DNA from 4 places in the Streptomyces sp. NPDC001858 genome. Region 1 is predicted to be linked to each of the others. Evidence: riboswitches for the same ligand, from Rfam matches in the RefSeq annotation. Region 1 holds a riboswitch; each other region holds the start of a gene.
What was found. Region 1 has a riboswitch for cyclic di-AMP ahead of ACWCPF_RS28415 (M23 family metallopeptidase). Riboswitches for the same ligand answer to the same signal wherever they lie in the genome.

Region 1 (3,639 bases):
GCCGGTCCGACGCGCTCTGCATGGGGCCCAGAGTACGGCTCGCGTACGACAACGGCGCGAGGCAGTCTGTGGAGGACGCACGTCGGATCGAGGCCGCGATCCGACGACCACGTCGGGACGGGACCGCACGGTCCCGCCCTCCCACGCTTCACGTGTGGAACACTGGTCTAGACAACCTGAGACACTGAAGGGCAGCATCACATGGCTGAGCGCCGCGTCAACGTCGGCTGGGCCGAGGGCCTTCACGCCCGCCCCGCTTCCATCTTCGTCCGGGCCGCCACGGCCGCAGGCATCCCCGTGACGATCGCCAAGGCCGACGGCAACCCCGTCAACGCGGCCTCCATGCTGGCCGTCCTCGGCCTGGGCGCCAAGGGCGGCGAGGAGATCGTCCTCGCGTCCGAGGCCGAGGGCGCGGACGCTGCCCTCGACCGGCTCGCGAAGCTGGTCGCCGAAGGTCTCGAGGAGCTCCCCGAGACTGTCTGAAAACGCTGACGGCGCGCTGCAGTAAATACGTCGTCACGCAACACCGAAGGGCTCGTCCGAATTGTCGGGCGAGCCCTTTGAATTTCCCGCTCATGGGCAGCAGAAATAGCGCCCCACGAATTCACTCCTCTTTGTATACGGCCCTCGTGTTAATGCCGCAGACCCGTCATGTTTACGGGAGGTTGCGAAGTCCTCACACGGTCGACGCGCTCGGCGCCGCCGGAAAAGCGCAGCCGGTGCGCGGCCGTCGCCCGCTCGGTGTGCAGCGCCGTGACCGCACGCGCGCGCTCCCCGTCGCCGCGCGCCACCGCGTCCACGATCGCGCCGTGCTCCCCCCAGGACTCCACCGGGTCGGCCGGGGCGTCCACCACGTACATCCAGGCGATCTTGTGGCGCAGCTGGGTGAGCATCGAGGTCAGGGCCTGGCTTCCGGAGGCCTGGGCGAGCGTCTCGTGGAACCAGCCCCCCAGGGAGCGCAGATCCTCGCTGTTGCCCCTCCTGGCCCGCTCCTGGCCCAGCCGGACGAGACCGCGCAGCACCTTCAGATGGGCCTCGGTGCGCCGCTGGGCGGCCCGGGAGGCGCCGAGCGGCTCCAGCAGCATGCGCATCTCCAGCAGGTCCGCGGCCTCCTGCTCGGTCGGCTCGGCGACGCACGCGCCCGCGTGGCGGCGCGTGACCACGAAGCCTTCCGCCTCCAGCGTGCGCAGCGCCTCCCGGACGGGCACACGGGAAACGCCGTAGCGGCGAGCGAGGAGTTCCTCCGTGAGGCGGCTGCCGCGCTCGTAGACACCCGCGACGATGTCGTCCCGGACGGCCGTGCACACCGAGTGCGCCGGAATACGCATGACGGACCTCCGCCTTAATCCCCGTGAAACGTCGACGATTGACGTGTGTTCCGTGACTCTATTGCAATCAGCGGGAATTTCCGATGGCGGACTGGAATCCGTGGATATTTTTTGGACAGCGGGATCTCGAAAACGACGAAAGCCCCGGCCGGGAGGGCCGGGGCCGAACGATCTGTCGCCGTACGTCGTCAGATGTTCACGCCGTGCTGGCGGAGGTAGGAGACCGGGTCGATGTCCGAGCCGTACTCGGCGGTGGTGCGGGCCTCGAAGTGCAGATGCGCGCCGGTGACGTTGCCGGTCGCGCCGGACAGGGCGATCCGCTGGCCCGGGGTGACCTGCTGGCCCACCGACACCTCGATGGACGACAGGTGACCGTACTGGGTGTACGTCCCGTCGATCATCTTGATCACGACCTGGTAGCCGTACGACCCGCCCCAGCCGGCCTCGACCACGGTACCCAGGCCGACCGCGTGCACGGTGGTGCCGCTGGCCGCGTGGAAGTCGACGCCGGTGTGGCTGCCGGAGGACCACAGGGAGCTGCTGGCGTGGTAGCCGGTGGACACGTAGGAGCTGGTGATCGGCAGCACGAAGGTGTTCAGGCGCTTGCGCTCGGCCTCGCGGGCGGCACGCACGCGTGCCTCGCGCTCCTCCACGGCCTTCTTGGCGGCGGCCTCGCGGGAGGCCTTCTCGAACGCGGCGTGCTTCTGCACGGCGACCTGGTCGTCGAGCTGCTCGGCGACGGACTCGCCGACCGTGACCACGGGGATCAGCCCGGTCTGCTCGGGCGTGGGCTCGGCGGCGAGGGCCGGCGTGGCGGCGACGGTGGCCATGACACCGGTGGTGGTGAGCGCCGCGACGCCCGCCGCGCGAACGGTGGTCCGCTGCATCCGGCTGGGCCGACGGTGCTTCCCGGTGGCGTAGGTGATCGCCAAGTCAGGGGTGTCCTTTCCTTCCCTCTCGCCTACCGGGTTAGCTGACGGGTTCGGAGCAGGAAGGTCTCCTACGGACCCCCTCGCGACTCGCGCGGGCGCCCGATTCACCCCAGGGACTTCACACACGTGGGTCCCCGGCTCCCCTGGCTCGCGCCGTAGGGGACTCGGCGATGACTGTCCGGTGCCGCGGCTGCGGCGCACTGCCTGACGAACAGTCCGCACGAAGCTAAGCGGGGCCGGTTTCAATCCTCAAACGAATCCCGGTTTTTGTAGCGCATCCCACAGGGCAGACAGGCAACCTCCGCCCCAATTCGGACATCTAGCGGCCCTGGTGACGCTTGCGTCGACCAGGGCCCCTACACGCGCGTGCCGTTGCCGGTCCGCTCTGCGAACCGCTTCGCGGCCTCCTCAGCGGACTACTCCGCCTACTCCGCGGACACGACCTTCACCTCGCCGATGCCGAGGGCCTCGACCGGCGCCTTGATCTGGGCCGCGTCGCCCACGAGGACGGTCACCAACCGGTCCACCGGGAAGGCGTTCACGGCCGCCGCGGTGGCCTCCACGGTGCCCGTCGCGGCGAGCTGCTGGTACAGCGTCGCCTGGAAGTCGTCGGGCAGGTGCTGCTCGACCTGGTCGGCCAGCGTGCCCGCGACGGCCGCCGCGGTCTCGAACTTCAGCGGGGCCACCCCGACCAGGTTCTGCACGGCGACGTCACGCTCGGCGTCGGTCAGCCCCTCGGCGGCGAGGGTGCGCAGCACCTTCCAGAGGTCCTCGAGGGCGGGACCGGTGTTCGGGGTGTCCACGGAGCCGCTGATGGCGAGCATCGCGGCGCCGGAGCCGTCCGGGGCGGACCGCAGGACCTGCCCGAAGGCGCGGACGCCGTAGGTGTAGCCCTTCTCCTCGCGCAGGACGCGGTCCAGGCGGGAGGTGAGGGTGCCGCCGAGGCAGTACGTGCCGAGCACCTGAGCGGGCCACACGCGGTCGTGCCGGTCGGCGCCGATACGGCCGAGCAGCAGCTGCGTCTGGACGGCACCGGGACGGTCCACGATGACGACCCGGCCGGTGTCGTCGGCGGTCACCGGAGGCACCGGCCGCGGCTGGGCCGAGGAGCCCGTCCAGGCGCCCAGGGTGTCGCTCAGCAGCGCGTCCAGGTCGATGCCGGTGAGGTCGCCGACGACCACGGCGGTGGCCGTGGCGGGGCGGACGTGCTTCTCGTAGAAGGCGCGCACCGCCGCGGAGTCGATCTTCTCGACCGTCTCCGCCGTGCCCTGGCGCGGGCGGGACATGCGCGCGGTGGCGGGGAACAGCTCCTTGGAGAGCTCCTTGGCGGCCCGCCGGGAGGGGTTGGCCAGCTCGTGCGGGATCTCGTCCAGCCGGTT
Region 2 (3,639 bases), on a different contig from region 1:
GTCATCAGGCGCAGGTCATCAGGTTTCCGAGCACGGGGAGGAGCGGCGGCGCCACGGCAGTTCCTGCGGTGCGGCCTCGTCGCCGTCCTGGAACCCCAGCACGACCTGCGTGAAGATCTCCTCCAGCTGTCCCACCTGCTCCGGGGTGAGCCGGTCGAAGAGCGCCGAGCGGACCGTCTCGACATGGCCGGGGGCCAGGCGCTCCAGGGCCGCCATGCCCTCGTCCGTCAGGATCGCGACGGTCCCGCGCTTGTCCCAGCGGCACTCCTCGCGCCGCAGCAGCCCGTCCTTCTCCAGCCGCGTCACCGCGTACGTCAGCCTGCTGCGGGTGATCTTCAGCTGCTCCGCGAGGTCGGTCATCCGCAGCCGTCGCTCCGGTGTCTCGGAGAGGTTGGCGAGGATGGAGTAGTACAGATGGGGCAGCCCGGCCTCCTGCTGGAGCTGCCGGTCGATCGCGTCCTCCAGCAGGAGGTAGCCGGCAACGTACGCGCGCCAGGCGCGTTGCTCCTCGGGGGACAGCCAGCGAGTCGTCATACGGCCAGTGTAGGTTTGTTTCAAACTTGAACCAAGGCCCGGTTCGGCCGGAATCGCCGCCGGACTGCCGTCGGACCCATCCCCGGGAGTGCGTCGATGTCGTACCCGTACGTCCTGCTGTCCGCCGCCGTCTCCCTCGACGGCTACCTGGACGACACCACGCCCGAGCGCCTGCTCCTCTCCAGCCCCGCCGACTTCGACCGCGTCGACGACGTACGGGCCTCCGTGGACGCCATCCTCATCGGGGCCGGCACGATCCGCGCCGACAACCCGCGGCTCCTCGTGAACTCCGCCGAGCGCCGCGCCGCCCGGGTCGCCGCCGGACGCCCCGAGTACCCCCTCAAGGTCACCGTCAGCGGCTCCGGCGACCTCGACCCGGCTGCGAACTTCTGGCACACGGGCGGCGAGAAGGTCGTCTACACGACGGAGAAGGGCGCCGAGCGGGCCCGCGCGCTCGGCATCGCCGCGGACGTCGTGGCGCTCGGCCCCGAACTGGACTGGCGCCGACTTCTCGAACACCTGCACGACGTGCGGGGTGTGCGGCGGCTCATGGTCGAGGGCGGCGGCACCGTCCACACCCAGCTGCTCCAGCAGGGCCTCGCCGACGAACTCCAGCTCGTCCTCGCCCCGCTCTTCGTGGGCGACGCGGGCGCGCCCCGCCTCTTCGGGCCGGGCGGCTACCAGGGCGGCCGCCTGCGCCTGCTGGAGACCCGGCGCATCGAGGACGTCGTCCTGCACCGCTACGAGCCCACCGCGCCCGGCGTCGGACCGCTGCCCGCCGCCGCCGACCGGCACTGGCTGGCCCTCGCCTGCGAGCTCGCGGAGCAGTGCCCGCCGTCGCGGACCGCGTTCAGCGTCGGTGCGGTGATCGTCGCCGCCGACGGCACGGAACTCGCGCGCGGCCACTCCCGCGAGGCCGGCGACCCGGTCGTGCACGCCGAGGAGGCGGCCCTCGCCAAGCTCGACCCCGCCGACCCCCGGCTGCCCACGGCCACCGTCTACAGCAGCCTCGAACCGTGCGCCCGCCGCTCCTCGCGCCCGGCGCCCTGCGCCCGCCTCATCCTCGACGCGGGCGTGCGCCGGGTGGTCACGGCCTGGCGCGAGCCGGACACCTTCGTCACGGAGGCGGACGGAACCGGACTGCTGACGGCCGCGGGCGTCGACGTCCTCGTCCTCCCGGAGTGCGAGGAGCGGGCGAAGGCCCCGAATCGCCACCTCCTCTGACCGCCCCGTCTGGCTGCGTGAGTAACCGTGGTGATTGGGGCCCCGTAGATGGCGTACAGTTGTGTTCATCGCCGCGGGGTGGAGCAGCTCGGTAGCTCGCTGGGCTCATAACCCAGAGGTCGCAGGTTCAAATCCTGTCCCCGCTACTGAAGGCCGAGGGCCGAAATCCAGAACTTGGATTTCGGCCCTCGGTTTTTTCCCGTGCTCTCCATGCGCCCGCCCGCCGTCACTGCAGGTGAGCGAGTGATCCCCCTCCGCGTAATGGCTGACGTCCTGTCAATGCCTGTGGGATTGCTGAGCCTGGTCAACTCGCCCGTTTTTCACCGGTCATGGGCCGAAAGTCCAGGCTGTAAATGTTGTTGATCAAGCGGAAGAGCTTGGAAACCTGACCCCGGGTCTATTAACGTTCGATAACGCAGCGCGGTCGTCCCAGCCGACACAAGCGTCGGCTCCGTGCGCACTGCCGAATCCCGCAAGGGAACCGGGGAACCACCACCTTGGGGTGAATCTCGCGGAAGCCGTCGTGAACTCGCAGAGTCCACGACCGGTTTACGCGCGTAGGAGACCTTCCCGCTCCGAACCCGTCAGCTAACCCGGTAGGCGACGGAAGGAAAGGAGTACGCCCGCGTGGCGTCCAACCGGCCGGTCCCAGAAGCCCCGTTCGTGCCGAGCCAGCGGTCCGCAGAGACCTTGGCCTACGGCAGCGTCCGCACCGACGAGGGCCCCTGGGAGGAGTGGAACCCCACCGCGGAGTCCATTCGCCCGGTTCGCGGCAAGCACCGCGTCGCCAAGCAGCGCGGCGGCGGGTTCGCCCGCAGCTCCACCGTCCTCGGCGTCGGCGTCATAGCCGCCGTCAGCGCGGGCGGCATGGCCAGCGCCAACACCGGCAAGGCCCCGGTCTCCATCTCCATGCCGGACCTGCCCAACGTGGGCTCCCTCATCTCCGACGAAGAGCCCGTCGAGGAACCCGCGCCCGCCCTCTCCGGCTTCGGCTCCGAGGCCGCCGTGGAGACCGGCGAGAGCGCCACCGACGCCGGCGAGGCCCTGCGCAGCCGGATCATGGCGCAGGCCGAGTCGCAGCAGACCCAGCTCGAGGCCAAGGCCCAGGCCGACGCCGCGGCCGCCGCGGCCAAGGCCCAGGCCGACGCCGTCGCCAAGGCCGAGAAGGAGGCGGAGGCCAAGGCCGCCGCCGCGAAGAAGAAGGCCGCCGACGAGGCCGCCGAGAAGGCCGAGGCCAAGCGCCTGGCCGAGCTGGCCACGCAGTACACGCTGCCGACCTCCTCGTACACCATCACCTCGACCTTCGGTCAGGCCGGTTCGCTCTGGTCCTCCGGCTACCACACCGGTCTGGACTTCGCCGCGCCCACGGGCACGCTCATCAAGGCCGTCCACAGCGGCACCATCACCGAGGCGGGCTGGGCCGGTTCCTACGGCTACCGCACCATCCTCACGCTGGACGACGGCACCGAGGTCTGGTTCGCCCACCAGTCGTCGATCAGCGTCAGTGTCGGCCAGAAGGTCGGCACCGGTGATGTGATCGGCCGCGTGGGCGCCACCGGCAACGTCACCGGAGCCCACCTCCACCTCGAGGTCCACTCCGGCGGCAGCTCCGACGGCATCGACCCGGCGGCCTGGCTGCGCAGCAAGGGCCTCAACCCCTGAGACGTGCCTCGCCGGGACCCCTGGTCCTTCTCCGGGACCCCTGAGAGGGACGTCTCAGGGACCGGACGACCGGACCTGATCGATTCCCTGCAGCCCTGACGGCCGGCCCCTGGGCCCCCCGGCGTCAGGGCCGCAGTGCGTTCACGTGTTCTTCGCGTCGCGCGTGGAATCGGCGCGCCGTCGGTGCCCGTTGACAGAGCATGACTACTCTTCGCAAGC
Region 3 (3,639 bases), on a different contig from region 1:
GAACGACGTGATGGCGCAGCTCATGTACCTGGAGCACCAGGACCCGGACCGGGACATCGCGCTGTACATCAACTCCCCCGGCGGCTCGTTCAGCGCGCTGACGGCCCTCTACGACACGATCCGTTACGTCGCCTGCGACGTGGAGACGACCTGTCTGGGCCGGGCGGACTCGTCCGCCGCGGTGCTGCTCGCGGCCGGCACACCGGGCAAACGGTTCGCGCTGCCGGGGGCGCGGATGACGATCCGCCAGCCGTCGCTGCCCGGGCCCGTCGAGGGCCAGACCAGCGATCTCGCGATCCAGGCGGAGGAACTGGCCCGCGTCCGGGCGAGCCTGGAGGCGATGCTCGTCCGGCACACCGGACGGACGCCGGAGCAGGTGACCGAGGACATCGAGCGGGACAAGATCCTCACCGCCCCGGAAGCCCTGGAGTACGGCCTGGTGGACGCGGTCATCCCGAGCCGCAGGCCCTCGGCCGGCCCGCAGGGCGGGAGGTGAGCCGCCGATGGTGCCCGAACTGCCGCCGCTGCCCGCCCTGACGCGCGCCGAGGCCGAGTTGATCGACGGTTACCTGGACGTGGTCGACCTGCTCGGCCGGATCAATCCCGCCCACCACGGGGACACGTACCGCTCGCTGCGCGCGGCCCAGGCGCTGGTGGCCAAGGCGACCGCGCTGCGCGACGCGCTGACGCTGATGCACCAGCGGGGCGAGAGCGAGTTCCACGCGCCGACGCTCGCGCGGGCGCTGCGCGTCCTGGACGGGGAGCGCCGAACGGCGCGCGTCACGGTGCCTCCGCTCTCCGACAGTTGACCCGAACCCCGACCCGGCGGCCGGAGCGGACCGCGCTCCGGTCCGGGCGGCGCGCGCCCCGAACGCGGCGTCCGGACCGGAGTTGAAACGGACCAGACGGGTTACCCCTGTTCGGCGTAGAGGCCGTTGCTTTTTCGCGCTCGCCGAAGTTGCGCGAAAGCACCTTTTTCGGGCGGAACAAAAGACTCCGCCGCTGGTCCGGGGCCCTTTGGCATCCTTGACACCTGATCGGCCATCAGGGTGTCCACCCGAACGGGTGAGTGGTGAGTAACCCCACAAATCCCCGGTTCCGTTGGGATTTTCGGACACGAGTGAGCCAAGATCCCTGACTGACGACAAGCCCCCGCCACAGCGGCGGGGCGGTCCGGGCGGACGCCGAGTCCTGCCGCCGCCCGGATGCCCGGTCGACAGAAGTGCATCGGCAGGAGTGGAGGACCCGAGCAAGACGGGTCGCCGGCACGGTCACGCCATGACCGGGCCGAGCAGCCCTTGGGGTGAAGCCGCAGTCGCGGCCGGGCAACTTTGTCAGCCCGAATCCGACAGGTCATCCTTCACAGGCGGCTGACGAAGGGTTGCGCATGACTGCGCTCAATCGTGTCCCGTCGCTCATGGCCCGGGCCGGTACGGCCTCGGCGTTCGCCATCGCCGCCGTGGGCGGCACGGTCGTGGTCCCGGGGCTCGCCTCGGACGCCGCGGCCGCCACACCGGCGACGAAGGCGCTCCAGATCGCGGCCTCCAAGAAGGGCGCTCCGTACAAGTACGGGGCGACCGGGCCGAAGCGGTTCGACTGCTCGGGGCTCACGCTGTACTCGTACAAGAAGGCGGGCAAGAGCCTGCCTCGGACGGCGGCCCAGCAGTACAACAAGACCAAGCACATCACGGCGTCGAGCCGCAAGGCAGGCGACCTGGTCTTCTTCCACTCGGGTTCGAGCGTGTACCACGTCGGGATCTACGCGGGTAACGGCAAGATCTGGCACTCGCCGAAGACAGGAGACGTGGTGAAGCTGCAGAAGATCTGGACTAAGAGCGTCTGGTACGGGCGGGTCCGCTAGGCGCTCCGCTGGAGGCGCCGCGATAGGTCGTGGTTTTGCTGCGGCGGCGTCGTGGCTGGTCGCGCCCGCGCGGCGGAGCCGCAGATGTCAGCGCCTCGCGCCCCTTTGGGGCGCTGGGCCTCCCGGGGCGGTGGTGGCGTCCTGACGCGCTGTCATCGTCCCGGGATCTCGCCCTCCGCCGGGGCCTGTCTCGCCGGGGCCGGGGCCGCGAGGGCTCCGGCCACCGGCTCCGGCGCCGCGGCCGTCCACGGGAGCTCGACGGTGACCGTCTTGCCGCCCTCCCGGGTGGGCCGCACTCTGAGCCTGCCGCCGCACTCCGCGGTCAGCCAGCGAATGATCACCATGCCTCGGCCGTTGTCCTGCTGGACGGCGGCCGGCAGTCGTTTGGGGAAGCGCGGGTGGCTGTCGGTGACACCGATGCGCAAGTGTTCGTCACGGTCGAGGACGAGGTCCACCGTGAAGGTGGGTGACTGCCCGAAGGTGTGCTGTACGGCGTTGGTGGTCAGTTCCGAGACGATCAGCCGGATGGTGTCGGCCGCCTCCGCGTCCGCCGGCAGACCCCATTCTCCGAGGGTGCCGGCCACGAAACCGCGGGCTGTGGAGACCGAGGCGGGATCGCTCGGCAGAGTGACGGATGCTTCCAGGTGATCTGCCATGGCGACGTCGTCCCTTTCCCACGGGACCGGGGTCCGACACGGAGCGGATGGTTCGAGTACGGTCCCGGACTGGTGCTTCTTCGCCAGACTGCCATTACCGCGCCGGTCACGGGTGGCGATCCACCAAGATATGCATATATCTGTCGCTCAATGCGGTGAACTCTGCGACGGCAGAGCGTATTTGGACGGCCCGTAAGGAGTAAGGAGGAGCCCATGCAGCACGGACCCGCGGTGCGCCGCCGGAAGCTGGGCGCCGAACTGCGCAATCTGCGCGCCCACGCGGGCCTCACCAGTGGTGAGGCCGCCCGGCTCGTGGGCTGGCACCAGTCCAAGGTGAGCCGCATCGAGACGGGCACCAGTGGGTCAAAACCGGCCGATGTGCGGTTACTCCTCGACGCCTACGGGGTGGTCGATCCGCAACTGCGCGAGCTGATGCTGGCGTTGGCCGGCGACGACGGCAGCGGCGGCCGGGACCACTGGTGGCACGCCTACCGCGGGGTGCTGCCGCCCACCTACCGGGACTTCATCAGCCTGGAGTCCCAGGCGAGCGCGATGCGCACACTGGAGACGAGTGTGGTACCGGGGCTGTTGCAGACTCCCGAGTACGCCCGTGCGGTGACCAGGGCCGCGGTGGAGGGCGTCACCGAGGATCAGCTCGACACGCTGGTCGAGGTGCGACTGGCCCGGCAGGACGTGCTGCGCGCGCGGCCGCCGCTGGAGCTGAGCGCGGTCCTTGACGAGGCGGTGCTGCGGCGGGAGGTGGGCGGTCCCGAGGTGATGGCGCAGCAGCTCGGTCGGCTCGTGGAGGCCGCGCGGCTGCCCCAAGTGCGGCTGCAGGTCCTTCCGTTCGCCGCCGGGGCGCATATCGGCGTAACCGGGCCTTTCGTTATCTTCTCATTTTCGCGCACTTCTGATCTGGATGTGGTTGTTCTCGACCACTTGACGAGTAGCCTCTATCTCGAACGGAAAGAACACCTCGAGGCCTACACCGAGGCCTTCAACGCCCTTCGGGCGCATGCCCTTTCGCCCGGGGACTCATCGGATTACATCGCCGCGATAGCAGGCGGCGCGTAAGGAGGCACCATGTCCGCAGTACCGCGGAACGTACCTTCCCGTACCGAT
Region 4 (3,639 bases), on a different contig from region 1:
CTGGGCCGCCGAGTCGCGGCTCACCCGCTCCCCCCTCACCTACGGTGAGAAGGTCATCGGCAGCCGCCGCGGCCACACCGGCCACCAGCATCTGCCCTGGGTCGCGCTGGACACCGACGCGACCGAGGAGCGCGGCGAGGTCTACGGCTGTGCCCTCGGCTGGTCGGGCTCCTGGCGGATCGCCGTCGCGCAACTCCCCGACGCGCGCGTGCAGATCACCGGCGGCGCCGGCTACGACGACTCGGGCCTGCTGCGGCTGGCGACCGGCGAGTCCTTCACCACCCCCGTCTTCGCCGGCCTGTGGAGCGACGCCGGCTTCGGCGGCGCGAGCCGCGCCTGGCACGCCTACCAGCGCGCGTACGTGATCCCGGACGCCGAGCAGGACCGGCCGGTGCTGTTCAACTCCTGGGAGGCCACCTACTTCGACATCTCCGAGGAGCAGCAGGCGACCCTGGCCCGGCGCGCCGCGGCGATCGGGGTCGAGCTGTTCGTCGTCGACGACGGCTGGTTCGGGGCGCGCACCGGCGACCACGCCGGGCTCGGCGACTGGCGGCCCAACCCCGACCGCTTCCCGAACGGCCTGAAGCCCCTCGCGGACCAGGTGCACGCCCTCGGCATGCAGTTCGGCATCTGGGTCGAGCCCGAGATGGTCAACCCCGACAGCGAGCTGTACCGGGCCCACCCCGACTGGGTGCAGTTCCAACCGGGACGAAAGCGGACGGAGTTCCGCAATCAGCTTGTGCTCAACCTCGCGCGCGAGGACGTTCAGGAGTACCTCTGGGAGCAGCTCCACGGGCTGCTCTCCAGCGCCCCCGTCGACTACGTCAAGTGGGACTTCAACCGCTGCTTCACCGACGCCGGCTGGCCGGACGACCCCTACCCGCAGCGCCTCTGGGTCGACCATGTGCGCGCCCTGTACGGCCTCCTGGACCGACTGCGGGCCGCCCACCCGGGCGTCGCCTTCGAGTCCTGCTCGGGCGGCGGCGGACGCATCGACCTCGGGATCATGAGCCGTACCGACCAGGTGTGGACCTCCGACAACACCGACCCGCTCGACCGGCTCGACATCCAGCACGGCTTCAGCCAGCTCCACCCCGCCCGGGTCATGGCCGCATGGGTCACCGACAGCCCCAACGCCCAGCTCAACGGCCGGGTCAGCTCGCTGCGCTTCCGGTTCGTCAGCGCCATGGCCGGGGTGCTCGGCGTCGGCGGCGACCTCTCGCAGTGGAGCGAGGAGGAGATCGAGGAGGCGCGGGAGTGGGTGGACCTCTACAAGGAGATCCGCCCGCTCGTGCAGCACGGCGACCTCTACCGACTGCGTCCCCCGGCGGGCGGGCTGAGCGCCGTCCAGTATGTGCGCGGAGACGAGAGCGTCGTCCTCGCCTGGCTCCAGGCCCAGCGGTACGGGGAGCCCGTGCCGGCGCTCCGGCTGCGCGGACTCGACCCGACACAGTCGTATGAATGCCGTGAAACGGGCGAAGTTCACCGGGGTGCGGTGCTGCTGCACCACGGGCTGCGCACCGGGCTCAAGGGTGACCTTGATGCGACGGTTATCCGACTCCGTCGCATCTGAGCTTTCTGTCCGAAATGGATCCTTAATTCCAACTCGCTCTGGAATAAAGGATCCTGGAGGGCTGTCACGTGAGCAGCGTCATATCCGTGACCGTGCGTCGTACGTCATGTTCACGTAATTCATGCGCTTTTCAAGGGCATTCGATGAATGGCGGGTGTTTGGATTCACGGAGTGTGACCGGGAATTCTCACAGCGGATCAAGAGAAATGCATTGACCGCGCAACCTCTGTTTGTCCCCGTGCGTCTCGGTCGCTTACGTTCCACACCAATCCGGACGGATGCCTAATCCTGCCGCCGCCCGGAGTCCGCACACCCACCCGTCCACGGCAGGAGCGGGGGACCCACAGGCACAACCGCCTGTTCCGGTCCCGGAACAGGCTTGGGGTAAAGCCGCGCCTCGGCGCGGCCGGGCATCTCCAGCTCGCACCCGACAGCTCACCTCGCAGGCGCCGGAGAGGAATTCGCCATGCCCGCGAAGGGTAAGCACCGCCGTTCGAAGACCCAGCGTTTCACTCGTTCGATAGCCGTCGCCGGAACCGGCGGGGCAGCGCTCGCCCTTCCGCTCATGGGCGCCGCCGGCGCACACGCGGCCCCCGCCCAGTCCGTTTCGCAGTCCGTTTCGCAGTCCGCGTCCCAGTCGGTCGCGCAGACGGTTTCGGAAAACGTCGTGCAGGCCGCTCCGGTGTCGCAGAAGACCGCCGCCGCGAAGACCTACACCGTGCGGCCCGGGGACTACCTCTCGAAGATCGCCGACGAGCAGGACGTCAGCGGCGGCTGGAAGAAGCTGTACCAGGACAACCGCGCGGCCGTCGGCGAGGACCCCTCGCTGATCCACCCCGGACTGAAGCTGTCGATCGGCAAGCAGGCCGCGACCGGCGCCGCCGAGTCGTCCGGCTCGTCCTCCACGGCCTCCTCCTCCGGGAGTTCGGCGTCGAAGTCCCCGAAGTCCTCCAAGTCCTCCGAGTCGGCGAAGTCCTCCGACTCCAAGGCCTCCACCTCGTCCTCGGCGTCTTCCTCGAAGACGGCCACTCAGGCCGCCGAGAGCAACACCGGCTCGGCCAGTGGTTACGCGCTCCCCGTCGCCGGCGCCTCCGTCGGCACCGCGTACCACGTGGCCGGCAGCATGTGGTCCAGCGGCTACCACACCGGCGTCGACTTCGTCGTGCCGACCGGCACCTCCCTCAAGGCCGTGGGCGCGGGCACCGTCGTCTCCGCGGGCTGGGGCGGCGCGTACGGCAACCAGGTCGTCATCAAGCTCGCCGACGGCTACTACGCCCAGTACGCCCACCTGTCCCAGCTGTCGGTCTCGGCCGGCCAGACCGTGACCGCGGGCCAGCAGGTCGGCCTCTCCGGCGCGACCGGCAATGTGACCGGCCCGCACCTGCACTTCGAGATCCGCACCACGCCGGACTACGGCTCGGACGTGGACCCGATCGCCTACCTCCGCTCGCACGGAGTCTCCGTCTAGGACCTCCGCGGACGACTCGGCGCCTGACACGCCACCGCCTGACACGTCACCGCCTGACACGCAGCCGAAGGCCGGATCCCGATCCCCGGGTCCGGCCTTCGGTGTGTCCGCGTCCGTTTTCTTGATCGTTTCATTGCCGCCGTGTGGCATGTCTGTGGCAGCGGCATGGCATCCCCTTTCGCCCTCTCGACAGCCGGGTCAGAGTGGGGACACAGTGATCTCCGTCAGCGAGCAAGCGCTTTCTACCGCTCTTCGGAGGTCCCGTGCCCGGCGTCGTCCACCGATGCACCGCCGTCGTCAGGTGCGCCGCGACGGCGGCGGTCGTGACGCTCCTGACGACGGCGGTGGCCGCTCCGCCCGCCTCCGCCTCCTCGCCCGCCTCCGCGTCTGCCTCCGCCGTCGGTGACGCGAGCGTCGTTCGACCCGACGACCGGCGGATCGTCTACGAGGGCCACTGGGGGCGTTCCGCCGAGGCCGCCGTCACCGTCAACTCCGGTTCGCGGCTGCGGTTCCGGTTCGTCGGGAGCACCGTCCACGCCCTGTTCGACGTCTCGTCGGTCACCGTGCCCGCGCAGGTCTACGTGTCCGTCGACGGCGG

Region 2: linked by a shared signal. The riboswitch ahead of ACWCPF_RS33390 (M23 family metallopeptidase) and the one ahead of ACWCPF_RS28415 (M23 family metallopeptidase) in region 1 are both predicted to bind cyclic di-AMP.
Region 3: linked by a shared signal. The riboswitch ahead of ACWCPF_RS32035 (C40 family peptidase) and the one ahead of ACWCPF_RS28415 (M23 family metallopeptidase) in region 1 are both predicted to bind cyclic di-AMP.
Region 4: linked by a shared signal. The riboswitch ahead of ACWCPF_RS13475 (M23 family metallopeptidase) and the one ahead of ACWCPF_RS28415 (M23 family metallopeptidase) in region 1 are both predicted to bind cyclic di-AMP.

What each region holds. Positions count from the first base shown of each region.
Region 1 is NZ_JBSFEV010000023.1:122,725-126,363, reverse strand. Features, by position in the region: gene ACWCPF_RS28430 (bifunctional acetate--CoA ligase family protein/GNAT family N-acetyltransferase) at 1-22, opposite strand, end outside; gene ACWCPF_RS28425 (HPr family phosphocarrier protein) at 202-483, shown strand; gene ACWCPF_RS28420 (GntR family transcriptional regulator) at 633-1,328, opposite strand; gene ACWCPF_RS28415 (M23 family metallopeptidase) at 1,517-2,260, opposite strand; cyclic di-AMP (ydaO/yuaA leader) riboswitch at 2,272-2,440, opposite strand; gene ACWCPF_RS28410 (M16 family metallopeptidase) at 2,686-3,639, opposite strand, start outside.
Region 2 is NZ_JBSFEV010000031.1:90,765-94,403, forward strand. Features, by position in the region: gene ACWCPF_RS33375 (MarR family winged helix-turn-helix transcriptional regulator) at 19-534, opposite strand; gene ACWCPF_RS33380 (dihydrofolate reductase family protein) at 631-1,758, shown strand; tRNA gene ACWCPF_RS33385 (tRNA-Met) at 1,831-1,904, shown strand; cyclic di-AMP (ydaO/yuaA leader) riboswitch at 2,210-2,376, shown strand; gene ACWCPF_RS33390 (M23 family metallopeptidase) at 2,386-3,420, shown strand; gene ACWCPF_RS33395 (aldo/keto reductase) at 3,621-3,639, shown strand, end outside.
Region 3 is NZ_JBSFEV010000029.1:74,489-78,127, reverse strand. Features, by position in the region: gene ACWCPF_RS32045 (ATP-dependent Clp protease proteolytic subunit) at 1-496, shown strand, start outside; gene ACWCPF_RS32040 (hypothetical protein) at 504-809, shown strand; cyclic di-AMP (ydaO/yuaA leader) riboswitch at 1,214-1,384, shown strand; gene ACWCPF_RS32035 (C40 family peptidase) at 1,388-1,861, shown strand; gene ACWCPF_RS32030 (ATP-binding protein) at 2,014-2,517, opposite strand; gene ACWCPF_RS32025 (helix-turn-helix domain-containing protein) at 2,731-3,591, shown strand; gene ACWCPF_RS32020 (DUF397 domain-containing protein) at 3,601-3,639, shown strand, end outside.
Region 4 is NZ_JBSFEV010000007.1:327,324-330,962, forward strand. Features, by position in the region: gene ACWCPF_RS13470 (alpha-galactosidase) at 1-1,573, shown strand, start outside; cyclic di-AMP (ydaO/yuaA leader) riboswitch at 1,878-2,035, shown strand; gene ACWCPF_RS13475 (M23 family metallopeptidase) at 2,040-3,041, shown strand; gene ACWCPF_RS13480 (GDSL-type esterase/lipase family protein) at 3,365-3,639, shown strand, end outside.